4 regions of the Psychrobacillus sp. INOP01 genome follow, and region 1 is predicted to be linked to each of the others. Evidence: riboswitches for the same ligand, from Rfam matches in the RefSeq annotation. Region 1 holds a riboswitch; each other region holds the start of a gene.
What was found. Region 1 has a riboswitch for S-adenosylmethionine ahead of KD050_RS11910 (O-acetylhomoserine aminocarboxypropyltransferase/cysteine synthase family protein). Riboswitches for the same ligand answer to the same signal wherever they lie in the genome.
Positions count from the first base shown of each region.

Region 1 (7,988 bases):
AATCCTCGACCATCACACTTGCTGTTGGATACATTCCCGCTCCTGGACCAACTAACGTTAGTGTTCCAATGTAGTTGGTATCTAGAGCAACCGCATTGTTTACCCCTTCGATTGAGTATAAAGGATGATCTGGCCCGACAAGTTGTGGTCCAACGGAAGCGTATAGTTCTCCGTTTTCGTCTTGCTCTATTTCTGCCACATGGCGGTAACGTAGTCCTTGTTCCTTCGCTTTACGGACGTCCTCTAATGAGATTTCATCGATACCCACTACACGAACATCGTTCCAATTAGGCTGTTTTTTAAATGCTAGTGCACTTAGAATCATCAGTTTACGGAATGCATCTTGCCCGGACACGTCGTTATATGGATCTGCTTCTGCATAGCCAAGGTCCTGTGCCTCTTTTAATGCATCATCAAATTGACATTCGTCCTGTCTCATTTGTGTCAAAATGTAATTCGACGTACCATTTAATATTCCTTGTATTCTTTTCACTGAGTTAACTTGTAATAGATTTTTCAACGTCTTAATAACAGGAACTCCACCTGCTGTTGTTGCCTCATATCCTATAAATACTCCACGAGACTTTGCGCGCTCATGCAACGGGATACTATATTTGGAGAACATCACTTTATTTGCTGTTATTACGTGACACCCTTTATCAATCGCTCTACTTAGGTAGTTATATGCTGGTTCCTCATTTACAATTGCCTCGAATACTACTTGAAGCCCAGGAATATTGATAATATCCTCGAAGTCATCAGTCACTAAGACACCCGGTGTAGCTATTCTTTCTTTTCCAACGTTGTTTACGAGAATAGCACTAATTTCTAGGTCTAATCCTAAAGACTTTTTAAGATCTTCTCTTTTTTCATTTACAATGTGGTAAATCCCTTGCCCGACTGTTCCGAAACCTAGGATTGCTGCTTTTATTGTCGCCATGCTATCTCCTCCAAATGAATCTGCACAATTGAGTTCCAATTTGCTTCTATTAGTAAAATTCTAAATCGCAATTATATACGAAGAACTATTTTACATATTGTAGCCCATCTTTACTCAATTATCAATAAAATTCTACCTAGAGAGGACATTTGTTTTTCCCACAAGTACTTCGTCAAGTGCAGCCTGCAAATCTTCGACTGCCTCTAGTCCTACAGACAAGCGGATTAAGTCTTCCGTAACTCCCGATTTCACTAAATCCTCTGGAGTTAACTGCTGATGTGTTGTAGATGCAGGATGGATTATTAGTGATTTGGCATCGCCAACGTTAGCTACATGCGACCAAATTTCAATATTATCGATAATATTTCGTCCTGCTTCTTTACCACCTTTTACTCCGAAAGTTAGGATCGAGCCAAAACCATTCTGTAAGTATTTTTTAGCAAGCTCATGTGAAGGATGACTTTCTAAACCTAAGTAGTTAACCCAAGTCACTTCTTCGTTATTTTCTAAGTAATCTGCAATTTTCTGTGCATTTTCATTGTGCTTTGGTACACGTAAATGAAGTGTTTCTAATCCTTGTAGAAAGGAGAAAGCTGCTTCAGGACTTAAAGTTGGACCAAAATCACGAAGCAATTGAACGCGCAACTTCACTGCGAATGCTACGTTTGGGACATCTATTCCGTATCTTAGACCATGATAGGTCACATCTGGCTGTGTGAATCCAGGGAATTTCTCTGAATCCCAATTAAAGTTTCCTCCATCTACTACTACTCCACCGATAGTTGTACCATGACCGCCAATCCACTTAGTTGCCGAGTGAATCACTACATGAGCACCGTGTTTAATCGGATTCGATCCATATGGAGTAGCAAATGTGCTATCTACCAGCAACGGAACTCCTACTTCGTTGGCAATTGCTGCAACGTTTTCAACATCTAATACATTTAAGCTAGGGTTTCCGATGATTTCAGCAAAAAATGCTTTTGTTTTATCCGTAACTGCTGCTCGGAAATTTTCTGGATCAGTTGAATCTACAAACTTCACTGTAATACCATATCTCGGCAATGTATGTGCAAATAAATTAAATGTACCACCATACAAATTTTCAGCAGCAATAATTTCGTCTCCAGCTCCTGCAATATTTAAAATAGAAAATGCGATAGCAGCCATGCCGGAAGAAAGTGCAACTGCTGCGGTCCCTCCTTCTAATAATGCAATTCGTTGTTCAAACACATCTACAGTTGGATTCGTAATACGGGAATAGATATTACCTGTTTCTGCAAGAGCAAATAGATTTTGCGCATGTTCTGTATTTTTAAATACGAAGGATGTTGTTTTATGAATAGGTACTGCTCGTGAGCCTGTCACTGGATCTGGTTGTTGGCCACCATGTAAAAGTAGTGTTTCTTTTTGAAGATTTGTCATTTGAATTCCTCCTAAAATGTAGTTTAGATGGACGCTTATGGAGGCGAGGGAGGGTTAGAACAAACAAAAAACCCTCTTCAATTAAGAAGAGGGTGCAAATTCGCATGTTCCTCCTCTTATCTTCCAAATTCGTATTAGAATTTGTAGGATTTAGCACCTTTCCAAGTTGAGAACTTGTTGGTTGCCGGGCATCGCAGGGCCTATTCCCTCCGCCACTCTTGATAAGAGTATTAGATTTAGTTTTCCATCTTGTTACACAGTATAGATTTCTATTAAACTATTTGTCAACACTTTTTTGAAAAGTTAAAAAATTATTTTCGATACACTTCCTTCTACCCTTCTCTATTGCATAAATATTACTAATATTCTAAAGTATTCTTTATTTTACATTTATGACGAAATTTATAGTTTTTTGTAGTCCAATATGTATATACTACATAAGAGTATAAGGAACTATAACGAAAATATTATAACAGGAAATATAGACCAAGAAGGGTGAGAAAATGAAAAATATACAACAGCTTTTTCAAAGTGAAGATGGCAATGGAAAACAAAGAGAACAGTTATTAGGTTACGTGGAAAAAATATTAACGTCCATGGATGCTTTGAAAGATCCACAAAAAACGATGCTAGGGCCTATACAAGAGAGGTCTGCAAACTTCTATAAAGAGATAATGGAAGATTATGAAGTGCCTTTAAATAGTCGTTCGATGGACTTTGTTGTGGAAGAATTAACAGACTTGATGAAGGGTCACCCATATCATACACGAAACTTTGTAACAAATGTTTTGCCAATGGCAAGTATTCCTGGTGTCCTAGGACTACTTACCAATTCCTTATTGAATGGTAATAACTTGTGGGATGTTTACGGACCAGCTGCTGCTGAATGTGAGGTAAAAGTCGTCTCCATGATGTCGAAACTAGTTGGTTACGATTTTACTGAAAGCTTCGGTTATACAACCTGGGGTGGACAAGGCGCAGTGTTCAGCGGCTTGCGCATGGCGATAGCAAAACAGTTCCCAAACGCTAAAGAGGAAGGCGTACCAAATAATTTATATTGCTTTGCATCCGAGAATGCACATTATAGCTTGTTAAAATCTGTAGAGGCTGTTGGAATTGGAAGTAATCATCTTATACGAGTTAAAGCAGGGGCGGATCATTCTATGGATATGGAAGATTTGAAAATGCGCTTAACAGAAGTAATCGAAAAAGGCGGCATTCCTGTCTATATCGTCGCTACTACTGGTGCAACAGATAATTTTGCTATTGATGATGTTAAAGCAATTAAAGAAATGGCAACAGCATTCGAAAGAGAATACAATCTAAAGCAAATTCATATTCACGCCGATTCCGCGCTGGGTGGTTTTTATGCATTCTTCAACGATTATGATTTTATGAATAACCCATTGCACTTTGAGCAAGAAGTGCTAATAAGTCTGCAACATACTCGTGAACGGATGCAGCATATTTCATTGGCTGATAGTTTATGTTTTGATTTCCAAAAGCTTGGACAAACCCCTTACTTAACTAGTTTGTTTTTAGTGAAGGAAGGTAAATACCTAGGCTTATTGGATTTAGAAGATTTCGATACGCCGTATGTTGGCAACCGTGGCTACGGATCTTATCATACAGGCTATACATTAGAATGCTCACGAATGGGAAGTTCGATTGCTATTTATGCTGCTTTGTTGGCGTTCGGTAAGACGGGATATCAACAACTATTAGCAAATTATGTCCGGGTAAATTTAGCATTCCGTGAACAATTGGCCATAAAAATTCCTTCGTTACATGTTGTAAATGAACCGAATATCGGACCAATTACAGCGTATCGCTATTATGAAAAAGGATTGAATTGGAGAGATGAACAAGCTGGCAACTATTCACTGGCACAAGTGAAAGAAATCAATGATTTAAATGCATCGCTATTTGAAGTATTAGGAAAACACCGAGATGAGGTATTTTTTGGTGATACAACTCGTGTCTGCACTGTAGCAGTTTGTGATTCAGATGAACTGGTTCCTGTTGCAGCAGCGAAATTCTTTTCTATTTCACCATATACCGAGGTGGAACATATCCCAGCGATGATAGATTCCCTTCATCAATCCATCAATACAATGGAGGCTTTACAATTTGTTAAATAAATTAAAGAGTTCTATGTTATATAAATATATTTTAAGTTTTATCATCCCAATTGCCTTATTTTCGATTATCTTTAGTGTAATATTATTTACCTCCACTAAAATAATTATAGATAATTATGTTATCGATCAATTTGAAAATACACTACAATTGGTATCGGATGATGTTCTTGAAGAGCTGGATTCTGATCTTGTAGTCGCTGCAGATAGTAATAATGATGAACAATACAGTACATTGCTGAATAAATTAAATGATTCTAAAACAAAACACAATGTGGAAAATGTTTATGTGCTTTCCCGTTCAGATGGAAAAGAGCATATCGTCGCATTGAGCGATACGGATGATCGTAATGCTGCATATACGTTTGATGAAAAAATGAATGAAGCAATTGACCAAGGGCAAGTGAAAATTAGCGATATCTATACAGATGAGTATGGAATTCATAAATCTATTTTCGTACCATTCCAGAAAACAGATATTATTCTTGGTTTAGATATGGATGCATCATTTATATCTAAATTACAAACCCAAATTATTTGGTTATCAATAATCATTACCTTAATCTTTGTTGCATTAGGTACGCTAATCGCTTACTTCATAAGTAAACGTATTATAAATCCGATTAAAGCTGTTTCGATTTTCGTAGAAGAAGTAGCAAAAGGAAATCTAGCGGTAGAGCGTTTGCATATTAAAGGAAGTGATGAAATTGCTCAGTTATCTCACGGTATTCATAATATGACTGATGATTTACGTTCCTTAATTACTCATATTGGAGAAAATGCTGAGCAAGTAGCAGCAACGTCAGAGGAGTTATCAGCGAGCTCTGAAGAAACAAGCGCGTCAATTCAGCAAATTACTTCCTCCATGCAAGAAGTTTCGATTGGTTCAGAAAAACAAACAGAGGCTATAGAAGAAGTGGAGAAAAATGTTTCTACTATTTCAGAAGCAATGAATAAAGTGGCATTAGAGGTTAATAGCGTGTCTGGCAAAGCTTTGAATGCATCTGAAATCGCCTCAAAAGGTAATGATACCATCCATATGGCAGTTCAAAAAATGGATACCACATCCGATGCTATTCATGCTACTTCAGATGTTGTAAAACGTTTAAGCGATTATACGCAAGAAATTGGGGATATTGTTTCATTAATTACAGAAATAACAGATCAAACAAACCTACTTGCTTTAAACGCTTCTATTGAAGCAGCGCGTGCAGGAGAGCATGGCAAAGGATTTGCCGTTGTTGCAGAAGAAGTACGAAAATTAGCAGATCAATCGCGTGAAGCTGCCAATAATATTAGTACACGCATTGATACGATTAAAGCAGAATCTTCTCATGCAGTTAAATCGATGGCAATAAGCTATGATAATTTAAGAGATAGCGTTACTACATTTGATGAGGCGGGTAATGCCTTTAAAGATATTTATATAGCTGTGAATGAGTTAACTAAACAAATGAATGATGTCAACAGCGTAGTTGAAGGAATGAACAATGGTGTACGTAATATTGCTGGTTCCATGGAACAAGTAAGTGCTATTTCTGTACAAGCATCCGGGAATATCCAGAATGTGGCGGCAGCTTCTGAAGAACAAGCAGCCAGTATGGAAGAGATTACAAATTCCTCTAATACCTTGGCTGGTATGGCGGAACAATTACGTAATGCTGTTAATAGATTTGATTTATGATGATAGAGTCTCAATATCCATGTAAATGGTATTGAGGCTTTTTTTTAGGTTCTTATCTAATTCAGAATTGTATTAAAACCTGACACTATAGACTACGCGAGTAGTCTTCTTTAAGGATGCCGTATATTTCTAAATCGATTACTCCTTTACCAGACCATAAAGAGGCTTGTCTTAATAATCCTTCTTTCATAAAACCGTTTTTTAATAGGACTTTCTTTGAAGCCTCGTTTGCAAGCATAACATCTGCTTGAATTCTGTTTACGTTAACTTCTTCAAATAGAAACTTTACTAGTATACCAACGGATTCAGTTGCAATTCCCTTATCCCAACTATCCTCTGCCAAAAAGTAGCCAATAGATAAAGTGTTCACTTTTTGGTTGAAATCCATAGCTTCTATAATGCCCACCAATTTACTACTTTGATACTTCTGAAAGATGCCCCACTTAACTCTACTTTTTTTATGGTAGTCCCTATCAAAATGTCCAATCATCTTACTTACCGTTTGTATATTATGCTTTGGAATGATTCCACAATATTCAAATACATTTTCGTTATCGTAGATTGTATATACTTCCTTTAAGTGTACATCTTCGATTTTTCTTAATACTAGATTAGCAGATTCTAATACTGGGAAATCACCAAAAATTATTTCTACATTCATGTTTTTCTCTCCTTTAGTCGCCGAATAAACAGACACTTTCGTATTAAATTATTTTTACTTTATTAAATTATAGTATTCACTACCCTGAAGAAGGTCTTTTGAGTGAAGTCTTGTCCATCTTGAAATTGAAGCATCTGGGTTATTCTCTATATAACTTTGAGTAATTTGATAGCCTACTTTATAATCCGACCATAATGGTATTCCTTTTGCTGAATTCCCATTAAAGAAGTCCTTATATATTTTTATTGAGGTCGAATCGGCATTTTCCCTTAGTTCCTCTAGTACTATTGCTGTAGATTCCTCTGATAACGGCTTTGTCCAAGGAGCACTTACTTCAGGATAAACAATACGGGCAAAGGAATCTGCTTTTCCTTCAAAAAGAATCCTGTCTAAAACATTATAAAAAGCCATCTCTCCATTTGCTAGTATATTTATTGCATGATGGTATTCATGTGCAATCACATACTTTAACATATCTTCACTAAAGGAAATGTCTATCTGGATGAATATATCCTTATCGTTATATGTCACTCCAGATACTCCGTTCATTTTTTCAATTACAAACTTATCTTCAGGTCTAACAGGCATAATATAGACGTTTTTATCTCCACCAGGTAGATGTTCTGCAGAATTAATAAGTGCTTCTCTTATTAACTCATTTATTAGCTCTTGTTTTTGAAGGAGCTGAATCGTATTTTTTTCAAACTGTTCCACCTCGGTAGAAGCCGTAAAAGGATACTCCAAAGGTAAATCTAAAGAGGATTTTTCCTTAAGAGGTTCTAACACTTTTTCCACATATGCCCCTGGATTACTCTGGGATGGGTTGTTATTGACATAGTCAGTATAATTAAGTACTTCCTCATAAAACGGGATTATTTTAAAATCTTTTCCTTCATGCGAAAAACTAACTTCTTTTTGCGAAGGTAGTTTCGGTAGTTTATTCTCATCCTCCATATCTTTATCTTTAGCTTGGTCATTTGAACAGCTTGCAAGTAATAATGAAAACAGGATTACTATACCAACTAATCGCTTCATTTGGTTACTCCTCATTTTAGAACTACATTAGTATCCATACCGATTAAATAAAAAAATCGGATGCAGTAATTTTAATACGCTTTTCATGATCATAAGTTTCAATTT
Region 1 is NZ_CP073315.1:2,340,376-2,348,363, reverse strand. Features, by position in the region: gene KD050_RS11915 (homoserine dehydrogenase) at 1-940, opposite strand, end outside; gene KD050_RS11910 (O-acetylhomoserine aminocarboxypropyltransferase/cysteine synthase family protein) at 1,073-2,365, opposite strand; SAM riboswitch class I at 2,479-2,593, opposite strand; gene KD050_RS11905 (pyridoxal phosphate-dependent decarboxylase family protein) at 2,869-4,506, shown strand; gene KD050_RS11900 (methyl-accepting chemotaxis protein) at 4,496-6,187, shown strand; gene KD050_RS11895 (GNAT family N-acetyltransferase) at 6,273-6,848, opposite strand; gene KD050_RS11890 (DUF2268 domain-containing putative Zn-dependent protease) at 6,903-7,883, opposite strand.

Region 2 (7,988 bases), 530 kb from region 1:
TTCCCGCATAACGGAGGGTATAATCCGACTGGAACAGTGGCAGCACTAGCCTATAAAAGCGCGGAAGGAATCATTAAATATAGTAAATCGGGTGGTTCGCTTGTTTAATGAATAGTAAAAGAATTGAAAAAGCTACGGGCCCTTATACAAGATAGGGTGCTGGTAGTTTTTTTTTTGGAATAAAATGATAGACATCTTAGAGAAAACATCCCTTCACCTTTTGTATATAAAAAAGTAGCATGAACACTGGTTTCATGCTACTTTAAAAAATGAATAATACTCCTGATTTCCGTTTCAGGCGTTTGTTGGTATGGCTTCTTCCTCACTCAATCCTACAGCTAAGATGATAGAATTAGATTTACTAAATGTAGTGATCTGCATATCAAAAAATCAATCGCCAACAATTCTGTTCAAAGCCTACTGAAAATGGCAGAAACAGGTTTTGACCTTAAAGTACCCAACGTCTTTTGTTCGGTTTTTCTGAGGTCAAAAAACTCAAATGATTTAGTACAAACAGATGAAATTATGGTATGATTAAACTAATAACCAGGTACTAATAACAGGTATAATATATGTGAATAATAAATCGGAGGTATTTATGAGAGACTTAATTCAATTAAAAGATAAAAATATTGTTGTTATGGGTGTTGCGAATGAGCGTAGTCTAGCGTGGGGAGTAGCAAAATCATTATTTGAAGTAGGTGCGAATGTTATCTTTACATATCGTAAAGAACGTTCCCTTGGAAAAATAGAAAAGTTATTGAAAGATAATAATTTAGAGGCAAAACTAGTAGTAGAATGTGATGTAAATAGTGATGATAGTATTAAAACTGCGTTCCAACAAATTGGACAGGAAGTTGAAGTAATCCATGGTGTAGTTCACTCTGTTGCCTTTGCGCATGCGGAAGATTTAAAAGGGGACTTTATACAAACTTCGAGAGAGGGCTATGCTTTTGCGCAAGATACAAGTGCTTATTCGCTTATTGCTGCAGCTAGAGAAGCAACGCCTTTTATGACTGAAGGTGGATCTATCGTAACAATGACATATTTAGGAGCTGAACGTGTACTAGAAGGCTACAATGTAATGGGGATTGCTAAAGCATCTCTAGAAGCATCTGTTAAGTACTTGGCTTTGGACTTAGGGAAAAACAATGTACGTATAAATGCTGTTTCCGCTGGGGCAGTTCGAACACTAGCAGCAAAAGGGATTTCTTCTTTCAATACAATCTTGCACCAAATTGAAGAAAAGTCACCATTAAAACGAAACGTGACTCAACAAGAAGTAGGCGATATGACCGTTGCGCTATTAAGCAATTTATCAAGTGGTGTAACAGGTGAGGTCATCTTCGTAGATTCTGGATATAATATTATGGGCTAAATTGGTATTGATTAATAAAAGCGGTGGAAGATGATCTAGTCATTTTCTACCGCTTTTAATCTTGAACTCGGAATATTAACGAAGTGATCGTAGTCTAAATATAAAACGTGTAATCCTCTGGTAACACGCGTTTTAAGAATTTCTTCGTGCGTTCTTCTTTTGGACTAACGAAAATATCGTGAGGGGTGCCTTCTTCAACTACTACTCCACCATCCATAAAGATAACTCGGTTAGCGACATCCTTTGCAAAGGACATTTCATGTGTAACGACTAACATAGTAGTACCTTCATTGGCAATATTTTTCATGACCGTTAGCACTTCTCCGACTAATTCTGGGTCTAATGCGGAGGTTGGTTCATCAAATAGAATAATATCGGGGTTTAACGCTACTGCTCGTGCAATTCCTACACGCTGCTGCTGACCACCGGAAAGCTGACTCGGATAGGAATCATATTTATCCGATAAACCTACTTTATCAAGAGCCCTTTTGCCAATATCATTTGCTTGATCTTTAGGTATTTTACGGCCGATGATTAGTCCCTCTGTTACATTTTCGAGAGCTGTTTTATTGTTGAATAAATTATAATTTTGAAATACGAAAGCTGTTTTTTGTCGGATGGTATGGATATCTTTTTTAGAGGCATCATGCAAATTTACTTGTAAATCACCAAAAGTTGCCTTACCGCTATCGGCTTTTTCTAAAAAGTTAATGCAGCGTAGTAAAGTCGTTTTTCCGGAACCACTAGGACCGAGAATTACTACTACGTCTCCTTTATCAATGGATAGGTCGACTCCCTTTAATATTTCATTCTTCCCGAATGATTTATGAATATCATTGATTTTTAACATAAGTAACCCTCCTTAAGCGCTCACATATTTGTATCTGCGAAGGCGTTTTTCATATAATTTAAATCCGTATTCGACAAGGCTACACAAAATAATATATACAAGGAAAATATCTATATATGCTTCCACATAGTTATAACCTACGTTTGCCGCTACTTTCGCCTTCAATGTAATTTCCTGTAAGGACATTGCATATCCAAGTGATGTAGCTTTTATTAGATTCACGGTAGCTGTACAAATATTAGGTAATGCTACGACTAGTGCTTGGGGTATTACGATTCGACGATATGCTTGGAAATTCGAAAGACCGACTGATTGAGCGGCCTCTAGCTGTCCTTTATTGACAGTACTTAGAGCCGATCTAAATACTTCTATCAAGATAGCGGTAGTGCTGAAAGAGAATACGATAAAAGCGTACCAAATAGGATTGATATCGTAGACGTTTATGTTAATGTTGTACCTCTCAAAAAACAGAGAAAGTATTAAGGGAACACTAGCATAAACGATAAATATTTGAATAATAATCGGCGTACCTCTTACGAAGGATACATATATTTGTGAAAATCTATTTAAAACAGGTATCTGATTGATGCGTGTTAAAGCCAATAAAAAACCTAAAGGTAGGGCAATAAGCAAAGCTACAATTGTAACAAGAAGCGTAATTGGCACACCGGATAATGCGATAAAGAACGTATCTATTAAAAATGTATAATTCAGACCTTCCGACATTATTTACACTCCTTAATTTGTGTTAATTGTATGTTTTCCTTTGCTAAATACTTTTTCAAGCTTGTCAAAGAATTTTTCGATAAGTATGGATAAAACCCAGTAAACAATCGCAAGTGCGATAAATATTTCTAATGCATGTGTATTGTAGTTTGCTGCAATGATTAAATTTGCTTTACCAACGATATCGATTAACCCGATTGTATAAGCAAGAGATCCTTCTTGAAGCAATGCTATAAGTCCATTTCCAAAGTTAGGAAGTGCAACAACTAATGCCTGTGGGAAAATGATACGTCTATATGCTTGAAAGGGGCTTAAACCTACGCTAACAGCGGCTTCAAATTGTCCCTTTTCGATGGACTCATAGGCAGACCTAATAACCTCCGACATTATAGCTGCGAATTGTAAGGTGAAGGTAATGACTACAAATACTGCTGTATTTAAATCATGTAAATATAACCCGAAATTATCGGCTAAGGCAGGTACACCGTAATACACTAAAAACAGTAGTACGATAGATGGAGTACATCTTAAAATGGTTGTATAGAAATTTGCCGTTTTTTTAGCAATTTTACTCTTGCCAAGCTTCATCACAGCAAGGATCAAACCGAAAAAAGTCCCGAAAATAATGGATAATCCCGCAACCATAAAAGTTACTTGTAAAAATGGAAGCAATACCGGAAGTGAGTTCCATATGTACGATATATCAAAATATTTTTCCATATTATGCATTATTCCCCCTGTGATATTTTGAAAGGCTGCCTGCGCATCCTACGCTAGGCAGCCCTTATAGGAATCCGATATTATCTTTCTACTTGGTCTAACACTTCAAAAAGATCTCGGCCGTAGAACTCAGTGCTAAGTTCATTTGTTTTCTTTTCTTCTTGTAATTGTTTTATAGCTTTATCATATGCATCTGCAAATTCTTGTTCTTTTTTGTTGAATAATGGCCATGTCTTGATAACAGCAAACTCATTGTAAACAACTTCATCTTTTAGGTTGTAATAAGGACCACTTTCATCTAAAACTTGTTTTTGGAATGGTCCTTCAATAATTACTCCCCCGTCAACGCGACCTTCATTGACCCATTGCACTACATCCACTGTAAATGCATCTCCAGCATCTAGTTTAACCGGATTATCAGGGTTTGCTTTGTTGTATTCGTCAATTACTGTATACTGCGCATTATTTGCAGCAATCGGTGCCAAAGAGTATCCAGCAGATGCAAAATCCTCTAAGGACTTAATATCTTCATTTTCTTTTTTCAAGACGAGACCTGCACTACTTAATCCAAGGAATTTTTGTGGAAATATAAATTTTTCTGTACGTTCCTCTGTCCAAAACGCATTTTTCACCCCAACTTGGAATTTGCCTTGTTCTACTCCGATTAATAGATCATCACTTGTAGTTCCTACATATTCAAATTCATATTCAGGTAGCAGTTCATCTACTAGTTTCATTACCTCTACGTCGTATCCAGTTGCATTTCCGTTGTCGTCTAACCAAGAAATAGGTTTAGAGGCCATGTCATATGCTACTTTTACTTTGCGAACATCTCCACCTTCTGAGGAAGTAGAAGCTTCTCCAGAACTACAAGCTGCTAAAATTGAAATAGACGCAAATCCAACTGCTGCTAATTTAAAATACTTATTCATGTTCATTCTCCTTATCTTTTCACTAAGTTTTTATTTTTTACCTCTTCTAACGCTGAAAGTGCCAGTTTTTTAATAGTCATATCATCCATAGGAGGATTATGAAGTCCTGCTCGGACATCTCGATAATAACGTTGTAGCGGATTAGTTCGCTGTAAGCTTTTAGCCCCAACTAAACGCATCGCTTTATCGACAATAGTGATGGCTGAATTAGTAACAATATGCTTCGCTACGCTTACTTCGTTTGAAAGTAAATCTTTTGTAGACTCATTGTCATAGGCAGTAGCAACTCCATAAATGACTAATCTAGCCTTCGTAAGCTCCAAATCTATTTCTCCGATGAGTTGCTGAACATTTGGTAGCTGTGCTATAGGTCCATTCAAGCTATTTGGTGAATGGGTATTGGCAAAATGTACTGCGTAGTCTCTTGCTGCCTGTGCAATTCCTAAATAGGTCGCTGGTATATGTAATAGCCAACCATTTATCTTCCCGCCACTAGCGAATTCAGGGAGTTCTACCAAATGCGATTCATGAACGAATACGTTATTTAGTACTAAGTCATTACTACTCGTTCCGCGCATGGATATAACATCCCAGGTTTCTTCAATGGAAAGACCTTCTGTATTACGAGGAATAAGGAAGAAGCCGACTCTTTCTTTTTCCTCAATCCAAGCAGATGTTAAAAAATAGGAAAGTACAGGGGAAGCGGTCGTGAATATTTTACGTCCATTTAATACCCAAGAATCTCCGTTTTTTATGGCAGTAGTTCCAGGTCTACCCCCACGCGTTGGACTTCCGGTTTGTGCTTCACTAACGGAACGATTTACGAGTGCACCATTTAATACTTCTGCTGCGAAAAAGTCTAGTTTCTCCTTCGTCCAGAGTTTGTTTTCGAATAGTTCACCAACAACACCTAAGCTCCAACCTACAGATAAAGCCGTATTGGCATCAAAGCTAGCAAGTGTTTCTTGTAAAAGAACCATATCGTAGACAGAAAATCCATTGCCTCCATATGATTCGGGTAGAGTAAGGCTTGCATATCCAAGCTTGATCAAATCCTCCACATTTTCTTTTGGGAAAATAGATTGCTCATCAATTTCGGCGGATTTACTTTTAAATTTATCTTCTAACACATATAAACGATCGATCCATAGTTGCTGTTTTTCCGTTTTGATGTACAAATTATTCAAAGTTGTCGTCTCCTTTAATATAAATTATTCCAATTAGTTAAGTTGGTATTTAAAGAAAATAAAAAACCCTTCCCAGAAATGAAAAGAGTAAGTAGTTTTGTGTACACTTATCTCTCAAGTTTCTTGCTGGAAGTAGCACCATACCACAGCTGTGGCGGTTGCTGAAGCATCATCGGACCAGTCCCTCAGCTTCTCTTAATAAGCAGTATGGAGTTGTTGAAATAATCGTACTACTTCAACTAGATGAAGTCAATAGTAATTCCTATAAATTTAATCGGAATTGATATTGAATTTTTTTAAAGGGTTTTTGAAAGTTCATACAGGGTAATAAAAAATAGAGAAGAGAAAAATAGAGGAGGAGATAGCTTGAATAAGAAAGTAAATGTAAGCAGCAAAAATGAACAATTAGAAGAATTCCGAGTGGATGATCAAGGTCAAGCTATGACTACAAATCAGGGTCTAAAACTATCAGAGGATGAATTTTCTTTAAAAGTGGGAGAACGGGGACCCACTTTGATAGAAGATTTTCACTTCCGTGAAAAAATGACGCATTTTGACCATGAGCGTATTCCTGAACGTGTAGTGCATGCTAGAGGATATGCGGCTCATGGAGAGTTTGAGCTATACGAATCAGCGAGCGAATTTACAAAAGCGAAATTCTTACAAACACCTGGCACAAAGACCCCAGTATTCGTAAGGTTTTCTACTGTGGCGGGATCACGCGGTTCTGGTGAGTTAGCACGGGATGCTAGAGGATTTGCGACGAAGTTTTATACGGAAGAAGGGAATTATGATTTAGTAGGAAATAATATTCCAGTCTTTTTCATTCAAGATGCTATTAAATTCCCGGATCTGGTCCATGCTTTGAAACCAGAGCCGCACAATGAAATTCCACAAGCAGCTACTGCTCATGATACATTTTGGGACTTTGTTGCCAACAATCAGGAGACGGCACATATGATAATGTGGGCAATGTCGGATCGTGCCATTCCACGTAGCTTTCGTATGATGGAAGGGTTCGGTGTAAATACATACCGTTTCATTAATGAGGCAGGTAAATCCCATTTTGTGAAATTTCATTGGAAACCGTTACTTGGCATCCATTCTGTTGTCTGGGATGAAGCACAAAAGCTAAATGGGAAAGATCCAGATTTCCATCGTCGTGACCTATATGATTCGATTGATAATGGCGATTATCCCGAGTATGAATTTGGAGTCCAACTAATTGCAGAGGAAGATGAATTTAAATTTGATTTCGATATTTTAGATCCTACTAAACTATGGCCTGAGGAAGAGATACCAGTAAAAATTTTAGGGAAGATGACATTAAATCGTAACGTAGATAATGTATTTGCCGAAACGGAGCAAGTTGCATTTCATCCAGGAAGTGTTGTACCAGGAATAGATTTCTCAAATGATCCACTACTTCAGGGACGATTGTTCTCCTATACAGATACACAATTAATCCGTCTAGGTGGACCTAATTTTCATGAGCTGCCGATAAACAGACCTGTTTGCCCATTCCATAACAATCAACGTGATGGATATGGAAGACAAACGATTAATGTAGGAAGAGTGAGTTACCATAAAAACTCTCTTGCTGGAAATACTCCAACACCTGTTAGTGAAGTGGAAGGTGGGTATACACATTATCAGGAGAAGATAGATGCTCGTAAAGTTCGAGCTAGAAGTGAGAGTTTTAAAGACCATTTCTCACAGGCTACGTTATTTTGGAATAGCATGAGTGATCCAGAAAAAGAGCATATTATTAGTGCATTCAGCTTCGAGCTTGGTAAATGTAAAGAATTGACCGTTCGTCAACAAGTACTAGAAATGTTTTCACATGTAGATTTGGACTTAGCGAGTAAGGTGGCAGAAAATTTAGGGCTCGTGGTGCAAGGTGTAAGTACTCCCACTAATACAAAATCTTCACCAGCACTTAGTCAGTTGAATACTATTATGAGACCACAAACACGAAAAATTGCTGTTCTAGTTGGAGAAGGATTTGACGAGGATTTAGCTAAGATTCTTGCTGACTTAAAAGCAGGAGGAACAATGCCAGAAATAGTGAGTGATCACCATGGATCAATCGCTGGAGCGGATGGGACGCTACTACCGGTAGACCATACATTCCTAACTGCTGATTCTGTATTGTTTGATGCAGTGTATGTAGCAAGCTCGCATGGTAAAACGGC
Region 2 is NZ_CP073315.1:1,811,751-1,819,738, reverse strand. Features, by position in the region: gene KD050_RS09140 (GMC family oxidoreductase) at 1-108, shown strand, start outside; gene fabI (enoyl-ACP reductase FabI) at 599-1,378, shown strand; gene KD050_RS09130 (amino acid ABC transporter ATP-binding protein) at 1,473-2,228, opposite strand; gene KD050_RS09125 (amino acid ABC transporter permease) at 2,241-2,954, opposite strand; gene KD050_RS09120 (amino acid ABC transporter permease) at 2,967-3,674, opposite strand; gene KD050_RS09115 (transporter substrate-binding domain-containing protein) at 3,755-4,606, opposite strand; gene KD050_RS09110 (acyl-CoA dehydrogenase family protein) at 4,618-5,793, opposite strand; SAM riboswitch class I at 5,898-5,998, opposite strand; gene KD050_RS09105 (catalase) at 6,160-7,988, shown strand, end outside.
Region 2: it holds a riboswitch for S-adenosylmethionine, as region 1 does, so the genes downstream of both, KD050_RS09110 (acyl-CoA dehydrogenase family protein) here and KD050_RS11910 (O-acetylhomoserine aminocarboxypropyltransferase/cysteine synthase family protein) in region 1, are expected to answer to the same signal.

Region 3 (7,988 bases), 390 kb from region 1:
GGTAAACAATTCTTCCTGGCTCGAATAAACGCCATCTTCAATAGTTGCTCGATAAAATAACATATTTGGACTAGGTATAGTAAATTTTGCTACGGCATCACCAGCAATACCTTGAAGAAATTTAAAGTGTTCAATCATATAGTGCGTGCTAAATCCAATTTTCCCAGTTACTTTAATACCATGGGCTTTAGTTTGCACACCTTTAAAAGTTAAACCTTTATCTGTATCGTAAAATTCTACGCCGTCAAATCCACCGAGGAAATCAAAATGCCACCATTTACGTCTAAACTCACCGTCCGTAACAGATTGAAGTCCCGATTCTTTTTGTTTTGTGACTAGTTTTGTAATTTCTTCGTCTTCTATTTGTTTTAATTGATCTGAAGTTATTTCGTTATTTTCAAATTGTTGTCGAGCTTCTTTTAGGCGAGCTGGTCGTAAAAAGCTTCCTACGTGATCAGCTTTGAATGGTGTATTTACAACTAATGGTTTTGACATTTTAAATTCCTACTTTCTCAATTTGTATTGATGCAATTGCTAATGCTTGCTCAAAGTCTGCTATTAAATCATCTACATTCTCTAATCCAACCGAAAAACGTAGTAAACCATCTGTTATACCGCGTTTTTCTCGTTCGGCTTTAGGCATTGCAGCGTGAGACATCTGAGCTGGATGTGAGAGAATTGATTCTACTCCGCCAAGACTTACCGCAAATACTGGGATTTTGACTTTTTCTATAAATGACTTTGCAATGATTCTATTCGGTAAACGGAAGGAAAGGACTGCCCCAGCACTGCTCGATTGCTTGTTATGCGTTTCATATCCTGGATGAGTGGAAAGACCAGGGAAAAATACCTTCTCCACTAAATCATGTCCATTTAGATAGTTTGCAATTTTTCGTGCAGATTGCGCAGATTTTTCAAAACGCACATTCAATGTTTTGATACCTTGTATTAAAGAAAACGAATCCTGTGCTCCTAAAATAGCACCAAATGAGTTTTGGATAAACGCCAAACGCTTACCTAATTCTTCATCACGTGTTATGGCAAGCCCTGCAATAATATCACTATGTCCAGATAGGAATTTTGTTGCACTATGTAAGACGACATCTACGCCAAAATCCAACGGACGCTGATACATTGGTGTCATAAATGTATTGTCTAAAAAGGTTAAACAATCATTGGATTTCGCAAGCTCTACTACAGCAGCAATATCAGTAATACCTAAGCATGGATTCGAAGGAGTCTCGATGTAAATTAATTTTGTATTTGGCTGAATGGCATTTGAAATTGCTACTATATTAGTGAAATCTGCAAAAGTATGCTCAATACCAAAACGAGGCAAGACTTCTGTAACAAAACGAAAGGTACCACCGTATACATCTTCGGTAATCACGATATGATCTCCTGATGACAAAAGCATAAAAGCAGAAGAAATAGCCGCGATACCTGAAGCAAATGCCAGACCTCTAGTGCCCCCCTCTAATTCTGCAATCGTTTTTTCCAGTGCATCTCTCGTAGGATTTCCCGATCGACTATAGTCATAAGGTCCAAAATCGTCAAAGCCTTCTTGATGGAAAGTGGAGGATAAATAGATAGGAACATTGACAGCTCCAGTTTTTATTTCTGAGTCTCCCCGAGTAGATGCCACGATTAGGGTAGTCTCTAGCGATTCTTTATAGTTACTCAATAGTTAGCCCCCCTCACTTGTTAAAGTATTAAATACCTGTTTCAAATCTGCGATTAAATCTTCTGCTTCTTCGATTCCTACTGAGAAACGGAGCAGGCTACTGTCAACACCACGTGCATTGCGTTCTTCCTCTGGGATATCCGCATGAGTTTGAGTAGTAGGATATGTGATAAAGCTTTCCACACCTCCAAGGCTTTCAGCAAATACAATTAGTTTCAGACTCTCTAAGAAAGGAGCAACCCATTCACTTTTTTGCAAACGGAAGGAAAGCATACCGCCAATACCAGGATACAGAACATCCTTAACTGAGGGCTCATTCTGCAAAAAAGTTGCAATCTTTTTTGCATTTGTATCATGCTGCTTCATACGTAGATGAAGTGTTTTTAATCCTCTTATTAATAACCAAGAATCGAAAGGAGAGAGGACAGCACCAGCAGCATTGTGGTTGGTTTGCAATTGTTCACTTAGTTTAGTACCTTTTGTAACAACAAGTCCTGCAAGTACATCGTTATGGCCACCGATATATTTGGTGCCACTATGGATTACAATATGGGCACCCAATTCAATAGGTCGTTGTAAATAAGGAGTTAAGAATGTATTGTCTACGATCAACAATAAATTATGCTTTTTTGCTACATCCGCAAATAGTTGTATATCGATTTCTTGCATCAAAGGGTTAGTTGGAGTTTCGATAAATAAAGCTTTTGTATTTTCTGTAATCAAAGCATTTACTTCTTCAGCTGATTCAAACTTTGCGTATGTAGTACGAATATTGTAGGAATCTGCGTACTGGTTAAATAATCGATACGTCCCGCCATACAAATCTTCAGGAGCAATAATCTCATCACCCGAACGAAAAAGGGATAAAATCAATTGTATTGCAGCCATACCAGAACTACAGGCAAAGCCAGCGTCTCCACCCTCTAACTTAGCAATTCCTTCCTCTAAGATAGCGCGTGTCGGGTTCTTAGTTCGCGTGTAGTCGTATCCCGTAGATTGACCGATTCCATTATGTTTGTATGCTGTGGATAAATAAATAGGTGGATTTATAGCACCGGTTTTCTCATCACTATGATTTCCTAATTGCACCAACTGTGTATCAATACTGTTCTTTGACATAAATATTCATCCTTTACAATTAAAATAAAAAAAGAGGATTCTCTAATAAGAAGAGAACCCTCAGGTAAATATCGAAGTTTGTCTTCTTATCTGCAAGACGTTTTACGTCTACTGGAATTAGCACCATACCTCGACTTGGCTGGTTGCTGAGACATCTTCGGGCCAATCCCTCCGTCTCTCTGGATAAGAAAAATATATGAAATTATCAAAATTTTAAATTTAAATAAGCTTAACACGTTGTGGATATTAATACAATACGCTTTTTATTTAATATTATTACAAAAGTGTAAATATTAAAACAATTACACCGAGTATTAAAGATATCCAACCTACTATTAACTTGTGAGAGTAAGCTAAAGCTGCTAGCCCTAAAAGAACTGCTCCAGCACCTAACCAAAGCGGAGCATAAAAGAAACCTAATACCCCTAAGACTATGCCTAATAAACCGACCCATAAACCTGTAGAAGAATTCATTATCCACACCTCCCATCCTATAATGTAGGAACCCCAAGGTATAGCGTCCCTCCACATATTATATGAAGGGAATAGGGAAGGGGTATAAACAATCTGCTGAATCATTGCAGAGTAAAGAGGTTTCACCGAAAATATTTAGCACTTTTTCGGAATTCCAACATGGCCAGCCAGTCGGTAATAATTTAGCAAAAGTCTGTCTGAAAGCACCCGAAAACAGTAGAAACAGGTTCTGACCTTGAAGGGTGCGTGCGCTTTTCTTATTCAGAATATCCTTTATTGCAATAAACAAAATACTAGAATGTTGTTTAAAATTTGTTATACTTACAAACAGACCCGTTGGTATGTTAGGAGGAGAAACCATTATGGATACTAAATCACTCTTGATTGAAACTGCTACAATCCTTTTTCAACAAAAAGGCTACAAAACAGTAGGACTCAATGAAATATTAAAAGCCTGTAAGGTTACAAAAGGAGCTCTCTACCATCACTTTCCAAATGGCAAAGATGAACTCTTGATTACTTGCTTACACGCTTTAAAAGAAGAAATTACGACAGATATAGAAGCTATTTTCAGTAAGCATTTATCAACTAAGGATGCCATAATATCAATGATCGATACATTAATAAGTAGCTTTGAAAAGGACGGTACTATTACTGGCTATACATTTAGCAGCATTGTTAGTGAAATGTCTACAATGAGTGAGCCTGTTCGCAAAGCTTGCAGTGAGTTATATGAAAATATTGAACATATTTACTGCACGAAACTATTAGCGGATGGTTTTTCTGCTGAAACTGCTGCTGCTATTTCATTATTATTGACTGCTTCGATTGAAGGGGCAATGATGCTTTGTTTAACACAACAATCGACTGATCCTTTAAAAACAATTGCTAACCTATTACCGAATTTATTGGAGAGGTTTTAATAAGAAAACAGAATTTAATACAGAGTAGTTTATGAAGTCTCTGTTAATAGTAGGAATTGTCGGCTGTTTATGAAAACAGCCTTTAATATTTCACTTAGGAAACTGAGTACTATCTTTAGTCCGAATGAAATCACAATCTTTTGGTTTAAAACAGGATATTAAATATAGAAATTGATGACACTCCAGACGTTTATTCCCTCCTTAACGTTATCCACTATTGCACAACCGTTACTGTATTTCCTCATACAATTAGCATATTACCAAGGTCTAAAATAAGCTTTTTGAAAGGAAGAAAATTAAAGTATGCATTTAGAAAAAAGATTACCAAGAAACGGAAAAGAGGGTCTTTTGTATGGCACAATTATTTCTACATTGACAGTTATTTTTATGACATCATTTAATGTCATTCTTGGTGCTGGAGAATTTAACGTAGAAGTATTTTTAATCATACTGAAGGCTTTACCGATTATTTGGATTATTGTTATGATCATTGAACCAACTATCTTCGGGAGTATTGCGGAAGCTTTGGTGGCAAAATTTACTAGTCCAACAGACAGCTTCAATTCCAAAATTTTATTCCGTATTCTTTTCACTGTACTAGGAATGTCAATCGCTATGACGTTTGTTGGTGATATTGTAGGAAACGGCTTTACTCCTGAAATTTTCAGCAATTGGTTACAAAATTGGCCACGTAACTTCGTAGTTGTGCTTATTGCAGAAAGCTTAGTAATTCAACCAATTGCACGTTTTGCGATGGTAAAATTACATGAGTCTCAAGACGGTAAGGCTCAAGCAGCAGACGATGTTGTGCCACAAGTACAAAATAACTAAAAAAACGCTCAGACAATATTTTTTGTCTAAGCGTTTTTTCTATTCATTAGAAAATAATAAAATCTATGGCATGTGGATAATTTCTACAAGTGATTCTCCATCCAGACTCCAGCGCACAGCTCGTCGCAAAAAACATTTGCTGAATGAAGTTAAATATGATGAAAATCAGTTTTTTATTATAACTTTACATCCACTGGCTTTTTCATGAAGAATGACAGTACAAAGTTAATAGCTGCGAATACTAAACCTATTGTAAATACAAATGATGAACCTGATGCTGCTGCCTCTGGTAAATTGTCGCTAACTGTTGTTAGGTAACTATTTTGTTTAGCTGATAATAGAGAAACCATAACCGCAATACCAACTGCACCTGCTACTTGTTGATTGTTTGGGTAATAGCAATACCATCTGGATAGTATTCTTTTGGTAGAGAGTTTAATGTGTTTGTTTGTGTAGATGCAAGGACTGCACCGATACCTAACATCATAATAATATGGATTACTACAACGACCCATAGAGCCGCATCTGTTCCTAATTGTGCATAAAGTGCATACGCGATAACTACTAGAAGAGTACCAGGAGTTATAATCGCTCTAGGACCATATTTGTCAAATAGTCCACCAATTATTGGCGCTAAAATGCAGTTAGTAAGCTTCCAGGTAATAGTATTAAACCTGTTGTAAATGCAGCGATTAGTAATGCCATTTGCATATACATAGGTAAAATTACAAGCATTGATAGCATATTGAAGAATGTAATGAAACTCATAAATACACCAAGTATGAAAAGAGGATACTTAAATGCTCTTAAATTCATCATCGGCTGCTCCATTTTCATTTGACGCATTGAGAATAGAACTACTCCTACTAACCCAAAAATGATAGATCCAATAACTATCGGACTAGTCCATCCATTGTCACCAGATACACTGAATCCGTAAACGATCCCACCGAATCCAATTGTAGAAAGAATAACTGACAATATATCAAGTGAAATTTTCCGTACTTCATTAACATTTGGTACATAAAAGATTCCGATAATAAGTGATAATAATAGGAATGGTACTTGTGCCCAGAAGATCCAATCCCATGATAATGTATCTAAAATTAGTCCTGCTATTGTCGGACCTAAAGCTGGACCGGCTAACATTACTAATCCCATAATCCCCATTGCAGCTCCACGTTTGTTTGGAGGGAAGATGGTAAAAATAACATTTTGCGTTAAAGGTAAGTTAATAGCTAACCCTGCCGCTTGAATAATACGTCCTGCCAATAAAAACCCAAATGAAGGTGATAATGCTGCTAAAATCGTGCCGATAAGGGTTAGGGTGATAGAAGTTAAGAACATTTGTCTTGTTGAAAATTTTTGCATTAGAATACCTGTTACTGGTATTAAAATACCTAGGGTTAAGAAATAACCTGTTGCTAACCATTGAATTGTTGTGGGATCTGCTTCGAAAATTTTACTTAAATCTCCTAAGGCAATATTTAATGCCGTTTCACTAAAAAGTCCTACAAAGCCAGCTACTAATAGAGCCGTCATTATAGGTCCTGTCTTATAAGTTTTATTCACTTTTTTTAAATCTCCTTATTTTTAAAATTTGGGGTAGTACTTGGGAAATAACTTGGAGTGGCTTCGTTCCTTTTTACGCTAAGAAAAGTAGCATTCCACCTTCAATAGAAGCCGTCATCATTTAAAAATTCAAAGAGGCTTCATCCTTAGAAAATCCATCTGCTACTAATTTATGAAAATAAATAGTCTGAATTTCTGAATATAATTTAGCACATGCATTTCTAACTGAATCACTTAATGAATCCATTTCGCTAACAATACTGCTAAAGGTATAATCCTGTAAGTCTTCCTTCAGCTTCAAAATTGGCAACTAGCTTTCCTATCATTGAAGATGTTGCTTCATTTGTAGTTGAATAGCCTTCAAAAATTTCTCTGATCTCCTTCGTAATAGCTTCATGCAAAGATTTAAGGCAAGTAATAAGAAGTTCTTCTTTTCCATTAGGAAAATGATGATAAAGCGAACCCTTTGAAATTCCACACCCTTTCAAAATTTCGTTTAATCCTACGCCTATATAGCCTTTTTGTTGGAAAAGCGTTGTCGCAATGTCGATTATCAGCGATTTTGTGTCCATATACCAGATACATACCAACTGGTCTGTTTTAAAGTATAACAATAAAAATCTCTATAATTCAAGTCTTTTCGAACTGTGTAGTAGCACTCGCGTTCACATTTTAGACGTAATTTCGTTGGTTTATTTACTCGTGAACCATCAGTTTATTACATGCAATATAGGACTGGGTATGCGCAACTTTCATTTGATCATAGGCAACATAGTAGTGTTTATGCGCAACTTTTAGACAGAAATCCGCAATATCTACCCCCATATCTGCAACAACAAATTTTAATTCAAAAACAACAAAAAAAGAATGACTTAAACAGCAAGTCATTCTCTAAGATCAATATTTATTTTCCACCAAGTAAATTAAACAATCCACCTGCGATACTTCCTTCATCACGTGAACCGCCACCTGGTGTTTGTGGGGCAGCAGCAAATACTTTACTAGCTAATCTGCTAAATGGAAGTGATTGAATCCAAACGGTACCAGGACCACGAAGGGTAGCGAAGAATAATCCTTCTCCACCAAATAAGGCTGTTTTAACTCCCTTGACCATTTCGATATTGTAATCTACATCCGCAGTCATTGCTACCAGACATCCAGTATCTACTCGTAAAACCTCACCTTGCTGTAGTGATTTTCTATGAATAGTTCCACCTGCATGCACGAAAGCGAGGCCATCACCCTCAAGTTTTTGCATAATGAAACCTTCACCACCAAAGAAACCTGCTCCTAGCTTACGTTGAAATTCAATGCCAATTGTAACCCCTTTAGCTGCAGCTAGAAATGCATCCTTTTGACAAATAATTTTGCCACGGTATTGACTT
Region 3 is NZ_CP073315.1:2,732,412-2,740,399, forward strand. Features, by position in the region: gene KD050_RS13710 (5-methyltetrahydropteroyltriglutamate--homocysteine S-methyltransferase) at 1-495, opposite strand, end outside; gene metC (cystathionine beta-lyase) at 497-1,684, opposite strand; gene KD050_RS13720 (methionine biosynthesis PLP-dependent protein) at 1,688-2,803, opposite strand; SAM riboswitch class I at 2,887-2,993, opposite strand; gene KD050_RS13725 (hypothetical protein) at 3,080-3,277, opposite strand; gene KD050_RS13730 (TetR/AcrR family transcriptional regulator) at 3,640-4,200, shown strand; gene KD050_RS13735 (DUF2798 domain-containing protein) at 4,504-5,031, shown strand; partial or broken gene KD050_RS13740 (DHA2 family efflux MFS transporter permease subunit) at 5,208-6,573, opposite strand; gene KD050_RS21290 (TetR/AcrR family transcriptional regulator) at 6,867-7,217, opposite strand; gene KD050_RS13750 (TIGR00266 family protein) at 7,508-7,988, opposite strand, start outside.
Region 3: it holds a riboswitch for S-adenosylmethionine, as region 1 does, so the genes downstream of both, KD050_RS13720 (methionine biosynthesis PLP-dependent protein) here and KD050_RS11910 (O-acetylhomoserine aminocarboxypropyltransferase/cysteine synthase family protein) in region 1, are expected to answer to the same signal.

Region 4 (7,988 bases), 280 kb from region 1:
TGGCTCTAGTAAGTTATGGACGAAAAAGTCTATCCCGCCACTTACGATGTAAAGAGGGATGTCATGATTTTTTGTAAAGGATACAAATTCACTAAACCCATCACGGATGATAGCCTGTTGACGTACAAAAGAAATAATTTCTGCTTTTGACTCAATAGGTAGGAGAGAGAACATTTTTGCTACACCATCTCGTATGGAAATTCGTTGACCTAAAATATCATCTTTAATTTGATTCCATTCTGGTGGAGCAAATTTTTTCATGATTGCCATAATATTATCCTGATTGGTAATGGTTCCATCAAAGTCACAAAAAACTACAAGTTTACTCATATGATCACCCCCATAATTCAAGTGCTGTTTTTAGTTCGCTATGTTGTTTCGCTGCCTGTTCTAACGGAATCCCTTCCAAAACAGCTGATACGGCCTGCCTAAAAGCTATACCACCTCCAGTTGCACCTGCGGGATGCCCATGTACACCACCCCCTGCATTAATAATGCTATCAATTCCATAGTCATCCATTAATAGTGGTACGAGACCGGGGTGAATGCCTGCAGATGGGACTGGAAAGCATTGTTTAACCTTACTGATTTTTGTTAGCTCATCACCTAAAGAAAGAGCTATAGACTTTTCAAGTGCAACGCTACCATAAGGAGAAGGGAACAATGAAAAGTCTGCTCCTGCATAACGAGTAAGTTTTCCAAGAACTAGTGATGTTGAAACCCCATAATATGCTGAGGACGTGAATGCTCCACTATAAGCCGGGTGTGCCATGAGTGGCAATTGGATTTCCTCGTCTTCCGCTAGCTCCTGAAGAACGTCTAATCCGTAAGTGTGAACATTAAATAGGAGTGCATCTGCTCCAAGTTCCCGGGCTTTTTTGGCCTTATCTTTTAATTCGAATGTACGACCCGTCAAATTTACTGCATATAGAGTACGATGTCCGGTTTCTTCATACACCTGCCTCAATACTTCTCGACCAGTAGTAATACGCGTTTCAAAAGAAGTAAGTGGATTTTCAAATAGAATTTCATCGTCTTTTACAAGATCAACTCCACCAAGTGCTTGCTGTTTAAGTTGTTCTGCCAAATATTCGATATCTCTTCCAATGACTCCTTTGAATATACTCATGATTAGCGGGCGTTCATATACTCCTAATTTTTCTCGAATACCTTGAATGCCGAAGCGGGGACCGGGAAAATGGGACAATATATTCGTGTCGAATTCTAAATCTAATAACTTTACTTCACCGTCAAGGGATAGTTTACCAAAGACAGTTGTTAAAATTGCTGGGATATCAGTTGAAAAATTTGCTGCAGGATAGAGTATTTTAATTTCTCCTTTAATTTTTTCTGGATGAATGGGATGCAGGATATCCTTAAACTCAGTAATGGATTTTACATATCCTTTATGCTTTTGTAGCTGTTCCTGTTCTAACAAAGCTAAATTAGTCCAAGAACCAATAGTCAATCCAAGTGCAATATCTTCCGCTTTTTTTTCAAAAGAACCAGATTTTCCGTATAGTTGATAGTGCGCCGTAATTCCGCTCATTTTTTCACTCCTAATATAAAAAAACCTCTTCAAATAAGAAGAGGTTAATAGTTTAACAACTTCTTATTTCTCAGCCCATTGGCTGCAAGAATTAGCACCGTGTTCACAATTGAATCGGTTGCCGGGTATCGTAGGGCTTGTCCCTCCACCTGCTCTAAATAAGAAAAAATATTCAGTTTGTATTTAGTAAATTATATTGATTATTCCATGCATTAAAAATTCTGTCAACAAGAAATTTAATAATTATATTTATTCAAAATACTGTTGACATAGCTTTTTCTAATATGCTAGGATTCTAAACAAACATCATAGTTGTACCGCACTCTTATCAAGAGCAGGCAGAGGGATAATGGCCCGATGACGCCCAGCAACCGACCGTAATACCGTTGTGAGACGGGGCGCTTTATGCGCCGGAATGTTAAATTCCGTAAGGCACGGTGCTAATTCCATCAGAAAGTTTACTTTCTGAGAGATAAGAGGTTCAGAATCTCTTATTCTTGGCCTCTTTCTTTTGGAAAGAGGTTTTTTATTTTGTAAATGAGAGGGAGATAGTAATGGCGGTAGTAGCGACGAAACAATATGAATCATTAACTAAAGAAACGGCAATTTCACTTGCAAAAGAATTATCATTATTCTCGAACGAAGCTCAATTAGTTTGCGAAGAGATTGGTGATGGAAATCTAAACTATGTATTCCATATAACAGATCAAGCAAGTGGGAAAGGCGTTATTATCAAACAGGCCTTACCCTATGCAAAAGTAGTCGGGGAGAGTTGGCCGCTTACTTTGAAAAGGGCAAAGATTGAAGCGAGTGCCTTACAAAAACATGGAGAATACGCAGTTGGATTAGTTCCAAAAGTTTATGCAACAGATGAAAATTTAGCAATCACGGTCATGGAAGACTTGTCTCATCTTAAAATAGCACGAGAAGGATTGATAAAAGGTGAGTCCTACCCTAAATTATCAACTGATATTGGGGAATATCTAGCTTTAACACTTTTTCATACTTCTGACTTTGCACTTCACCCCTTTGAAAAAAAGGCACTTGTTGTAGAATTTTCTAATCCAGAGCTATGTAAGATCACAGAAGACTTAATCTTTACGGATCCATTTTTTGATCATCAAACAAATGACTTTGAACCTGGATTACAGTCAGAAGTCGAAGCCATCTGGAATAATAATTTATTGAAACTGGAAGTGGCAAAGCTAAAAAGAAGCTTTTTGACAGAAGCAGAAGCTTTACTGCATGGAGATCTTCATACGGGAAGTATATTTGCTAGTGAAGAAGAGACTAAAGTAATCGATCCAGAGTTTGCTTTTTACGGTCCTATTGGATTTGATATAGGCTTGTTTTTGGCAAATTTAATAGTCCAATCGATTACCAGAGAAGGCGAAAAACGTGAGGTCATACATGATCATATTCATAACACATGGATTACTTTCTCCTCTAAATTTTCGGAGTATTTAAAACGAAGTGAATTCGACTTGTTTAATGACGTAGAGGGATATGATGCATTTTTGTTAGAGAAAATATTCCATGATTCAATTGGATTTGCAGGCTGTGAGCTCATTCGTAGAACAATTGGACTGGCACATGTAAAAGACCTAGATAGTATTGAAAACAAAGAGCAACGAATTTTACTAAAAAAACAAACTCTTAAAGCAGGAGAAAGATTAATAGTGAGTCGTCAGGAAATTGATTCAATAGATGCATTAATTGAGTTGCTAGGAGAAATTCAAAAATGAGTATTCCATTATCGATTAAGTGGGACGGTAAGAGGTTAATAATCTTAGATCAACAGAAACTTCCGCATGAAGTTGTCTATATAGAATTAGAAGCACTTAAAGACGTTTATGAGGCAATTATTACCCTGAAAGTTCGTGGTGCACCTGCCATTGGGATTACGGCAGCGTATGGATTAGCTAGAGAGGCACAAAGCTACAACACAAATTCGATGATAGATTTTCTAGAGATACTAAAAAAAGATGCAACATACTTGGGTGAATCTCGACCAACTGCTGTCAACTTGGTTTGGGCACTCAACCGGTTGTTAAGCGTAGCAAGTCATATTGATAATGTTCAAATTGCAAAACAAGTACTAATCGAAGAAGCAAGGAGAATCCATAAGGAAGACGAGGAGTCCTGTCGGAATATTGGCGAATTTTCACTTTCTTTACTTAAAGATAAAACCAGGGTAATGACCATTTGCAATGCGGGTTCTATTGCTACTGCAAAGTACGGTACTGCTTTAGCTCCGTTTCATCTAGGAAAGGAACGTGGTAAAGAGTTTGAAGTATTCGCCTGTGAAACTAGACCTATCTTTCAAGGCGGCAGGCTGACAGTGTGGGAGCTACAGCAATCAGGTGTCGATGTGACGCTTATCACCGATAGTATGGCTGCACACACAATAGTTGCAAAAGGAATAGAAGCAATTATTGTTGGAGCAGATCGGATAGCAAAAAATGGAGACACAGCAAACAAAATAGGAACTCTGAACTTAGCTATTCTTGCTTCCGTTTATGGAATTCCATTTTATGTGGCTGCACCATCCTCCACATTCGATTTATCCATAAATACTGGAGCAGAAATTCCAATAGAAGAAAGAAAAGCAGAGGAGATTATTAATATTAACGACAAGGCTATTGCTCCATCAAATACAAAAGTATTTAACCCTGCTTTTGATGTGACACCAGCCAAATATATCACTGCCATTATTACGGAAAAAGGAATTATTTATCCAGATTATATTGAAAATATTTCAGCTGAATTACTAAATTCAATTGAAAAAGGAGAAGGACTATGAAAACAAATAAGTATTGGTTGATATTCACGATTTTAATTATAGGGGTTTTATTAGCTGCATGTCAGCCAAAAGCTAATGGGGAAGCAACTACGTCATCTAGCTCTAACAATGATACAGAGGCTGCAGAAAATCCGCTAGCTGGTAAGAAAATTGCATTAGTTATGCAACAAAATTTAGGGACATTTTCAGCTCAATATATTGAAGGTGTAAAAGAGCAAGTAGAGAAATTTGGTGGAACAGTAACAGTGTTTACTTCTGAAGGGGATTTATCTAAAATGGCTTCCAATTTGGATGCCGCGGTGAATCAAGGAGTTGACGGTATTTTAATAGATCATGGTACAAAAGAAGCACTAAACCAAGGAGTAGAGAATGCAGTTGCAAAGGGAATTCCGGTTGTCGCATTTGATGCTGGAGTAGAAGTTGAAGGAGTAACTTCTTTAGAACAAGGCGATGAAAAAATGGCTCAAATGACGTTAAAGAAACTAGCGGAAGATTCAAATGGTGAAGCCAATATCGTGAAAATATGGGTAGCAGGTTTTGCACCGATGGAAAGACGACAAGTAGCATATGAGAATTTTCTAGGAGAGAATCCAGGGATTAAAGAAATCGCGACATTCGGTGCAGCAACACAAAATACAGCTTTAGATACTCAGTCACAAATGGAGGCGGTATTAAAGCAATATCCTAATGAAGGTGAAATTACAGCTGTTTGGGCTGCTTGGGACGAGTTTGCAAAAGGTGCAGTTCGAGCAATAGAACAAGCAGGACGTACGGATATTAAGGTATATAGTATCGATATGAGTGATGAAGATTTACAGATGATTCAAAACGACAATAGTCCATGGGTTGCATCGGCAGCAGTAGATCCTAAGGATATCGGTCGTATTCAAGTTCGTTATTTATATCAAAAAATTAACGGAGGTAATGTAGAAGAAAAGGTCGTTTTAGAACCAGTCTTTGTAGAAGCATCTAAATTGCCGGAAGAAACAGTAACGACTGGTGAACTAAGTGACTATATTGAAGGTTGGGGAGCAAGTGATCAAGGTTACACAGATGAATTAAAAGGATTAGAAGAAAACAGATAACTTAAAAGAATTTAAGCTGTCCTGTTTAATGGGACAGCTTTTTCTAAGAAAGGAGCAATCGATGCTGAATCCTTTTCTTTCCATGAAGGCTATAGATAAATCATTTGGAAAAGTAAATGCCTTGAAAAATGCTGGATTTGATCTTAAAAAAGGTGAAGTACATGCCTTACTTGGTGTAAATGGTGCAGGAAAAAGTACGCTTATGAAAGTACTCTCGGGTGTGTACGAGCAAGATATGGGAGAAATTTTGTTAGAAGGAGAAAAAATACGTATACGTTCCCCTAAAGTCGCGAAGGATCTTGGAATTTATTGTGTATATCAAGAGGTAGATACCGCTATCGTTTCGGAGCTCTCGGTTGCAGAAAATATAATGTTGGATTCGATTGTTGCTGGAACTAATACGTTTATCTCCAAAAAGAAACTAAATAGCGAAGCACGGAATACCTTGAAGCAGTTACAAGCCGAGGATATTCCGGTAGAAAAACCAGCGTTTATGCTTTCTCTAGCAGAAAAGCAGTTGGTATTGATAGCCCGTGCGCTTGTAAGTTCTGCAAAGGTTATTATCTTCGATGAACCAACGGCACCTCTATCTCTTCATGAATCTACAAAATTATTTTCAGTTATTAAAAAACTAAAAGCAAATGGAGTAGGGTGTATATTCATATCTCATCGACTACCAGAAGTATTTGAAATCTGCGATCGGATAACTGTTATGGGCGAAGGTATGTTAGTAGGGACCTATAATACTTCCGAGACTAACCAAGAAGAGATTATTGAAGCTATGCTAGGAACTTCTTATAGCAAAGATTTTCCAGTTCGTACACATGCATTAGGAAATACATTACTACGTGTTAAAGATGTTTCGAATGGAGAAAAAGTAAGGAATATTTCTTTTCAAGTGTCTGAAGGAGAAATTGTTGGTATTGTCGGGCTTGTAGGGGCTGGAAAAACAGAGTTAGCTAAAACGTTATTCGGATATTCTCCACATACAGAAGGAATTATTGAAATCTTAGGAAACACCTTGAAGATAAAGCATCCAAAAGATGCGATAAAAGCAGGCATGGCTCTTATTCCAGAAGAAAGAAGAAAAGAAGGGCTATTTGTTCACGAAGCATTGCAAACCAATGCATCTTTCCCTAATTTACAAAACTTTTCTCGTTTCTTATTTATGAATAAAAGGAAAGAAAAGTCCTTTGCGAAAGAGATTATTGAACGATTACAAATTAAAACAAGTAGTACAGAGACGCCGCTTGTTTATTTGAGTGGAGGAAATCAGCAAAAAGTTGCTATAGGCAAATGGACATCGCTGGATTCGGCTCTTTATTTGTTCGACGAGCCAACAAAAGGCGTAGACATTGGTGCAAAAACAGATATTTATAGGATGGTTCGTGAATTTGCTGAAAAAGGGAAAGGGTGTCTTTACTTTTCAAGTGAAATTCATGAAGTTCTAGGAATTTCTGATCGTATTTTAGTTATGTATGATGGTCAAATCGTGAAGGAATTATCACGGAAAGAAGCGACCCAGGAAAGGATTTTGCTTTATGCAAGCGGTGGTAAAGAAAAATAAGTTGAAAGAAAGCGGTACTAATTTTCTATTTAAGTTTGGAGCTATCGCTTTACTTATTAGTATTATTATTTATTTTAGTTCAATAAGTGAAGCCTTTTTTACATATGCAAATTTTACAGATATTCTACGCTCTATTTCTATCGTTACTCTATTAGCATTGGGTGTAACCTTCACTCTTGTAGTAGGAGGTTTTGACTTAAGTGTAGGATCTACTATGTCGCTATCAACTGTTGTGACCGCATCTCTAATGGTTTGGTATGAGATGCCTTTATGGCTTGTATTAATTGTACCCATTCTAGTTGGAGTATTAGTGGGATTAGTTAATAGTTTCCTAATTGTAATTATAGGTATTCCTGATTTACTAGCAACTTTAAGTACGATGTATATTGTTGCGGGCTTTCATCGGACATATACAGAAGGATACTCAATCTACAATAATATGCCACTTACTTCGGGTGGAACTGCTCCAGGGAAATTCTCAGAGGCATTTCTTTGGATCGGCCAAGGTAGATTGCTTGGTTTACCTGTACCTGTATGGATTATGTTAATACTCGTGGTAGTAGCTTATATTGTTCTCAATCATACACGCTGGGGTCGCATATTATATATGACGGGTGGAAATGAGGAAGCTGCAACATTGTCCGGAGTGAACACACGTAAAGTGAAGTTCATCGCTTACATCATTTCGGGCATTTTTGCTTCGTTGGCGGGAGTATTATTCACAGCAAGGGTGGGTTCAGGTCAAATTGATGCCGGCACTCCACTTTTAATGGAGGCGGTTGCTGCAGTTTTTGTTGGCTATTCCGTACTAGGAATTGGGAAGCCTAATGCACTGGGAACTTTTTTTGGAGCAGCAGTAATTGGAATTTTATTGAACGGTCTAACCATTTTAAATTTACCTTATTATGCATTTGATATTATTAAAGGAACAGTATTAGTTTTGGCGCTGGCAGTAACTTACGTTTATGCAAAGAAACGTTTTTC
Region 4 is NZ_CP073315.1:2,061,719-2,069,706, reverse strand. Features, by position in the region: gene KD050_RS10520 (2-hydroxy-3-keto-5-methylthiopentenyl-1-phosphate phosphatase) at 1-330, opposite strand, end outside; gene mtnW (2,3-diketo-5-methylthiopentyl-1-phosphate enolase) at 335-1,549, opposite strand; SAM riboswitch class I at 1,610-1,714, opposite strand; SAM riboswitch class I at 1,872-2,028, shown strand; gene mtnK (S-methyl-5-thioribose kinase) at 2,104-3,294, shown strand; gene mtnA (S-methyl-5-thioribose-1-phosphate isomerase) at 3,291-4,352, shown strand; gene KD050_RS10500 (sugar ABC transporter substrate-binding protein) at 4,349-5,437, shown strand; gene KD050_RS10495 (sugar ABC transporter ATP-binding protein) at 5,499-7,004, shown strand; gene KD050_RS10490 (ABC transporter permease) at 6,979-7,988, shown strand, end outside.
Region 4: it holds a riboswitch for S-adenosylmethionine, as region 1 does, so the genes downstream of both, mtnK (S-methyl-5-thioribose kinase) here and KD050_RS11910 (O-acetylhomoserine aminocarboxypropyltransferase/cysteine synthase family protein) in region 1, are expected to answer to the same signal.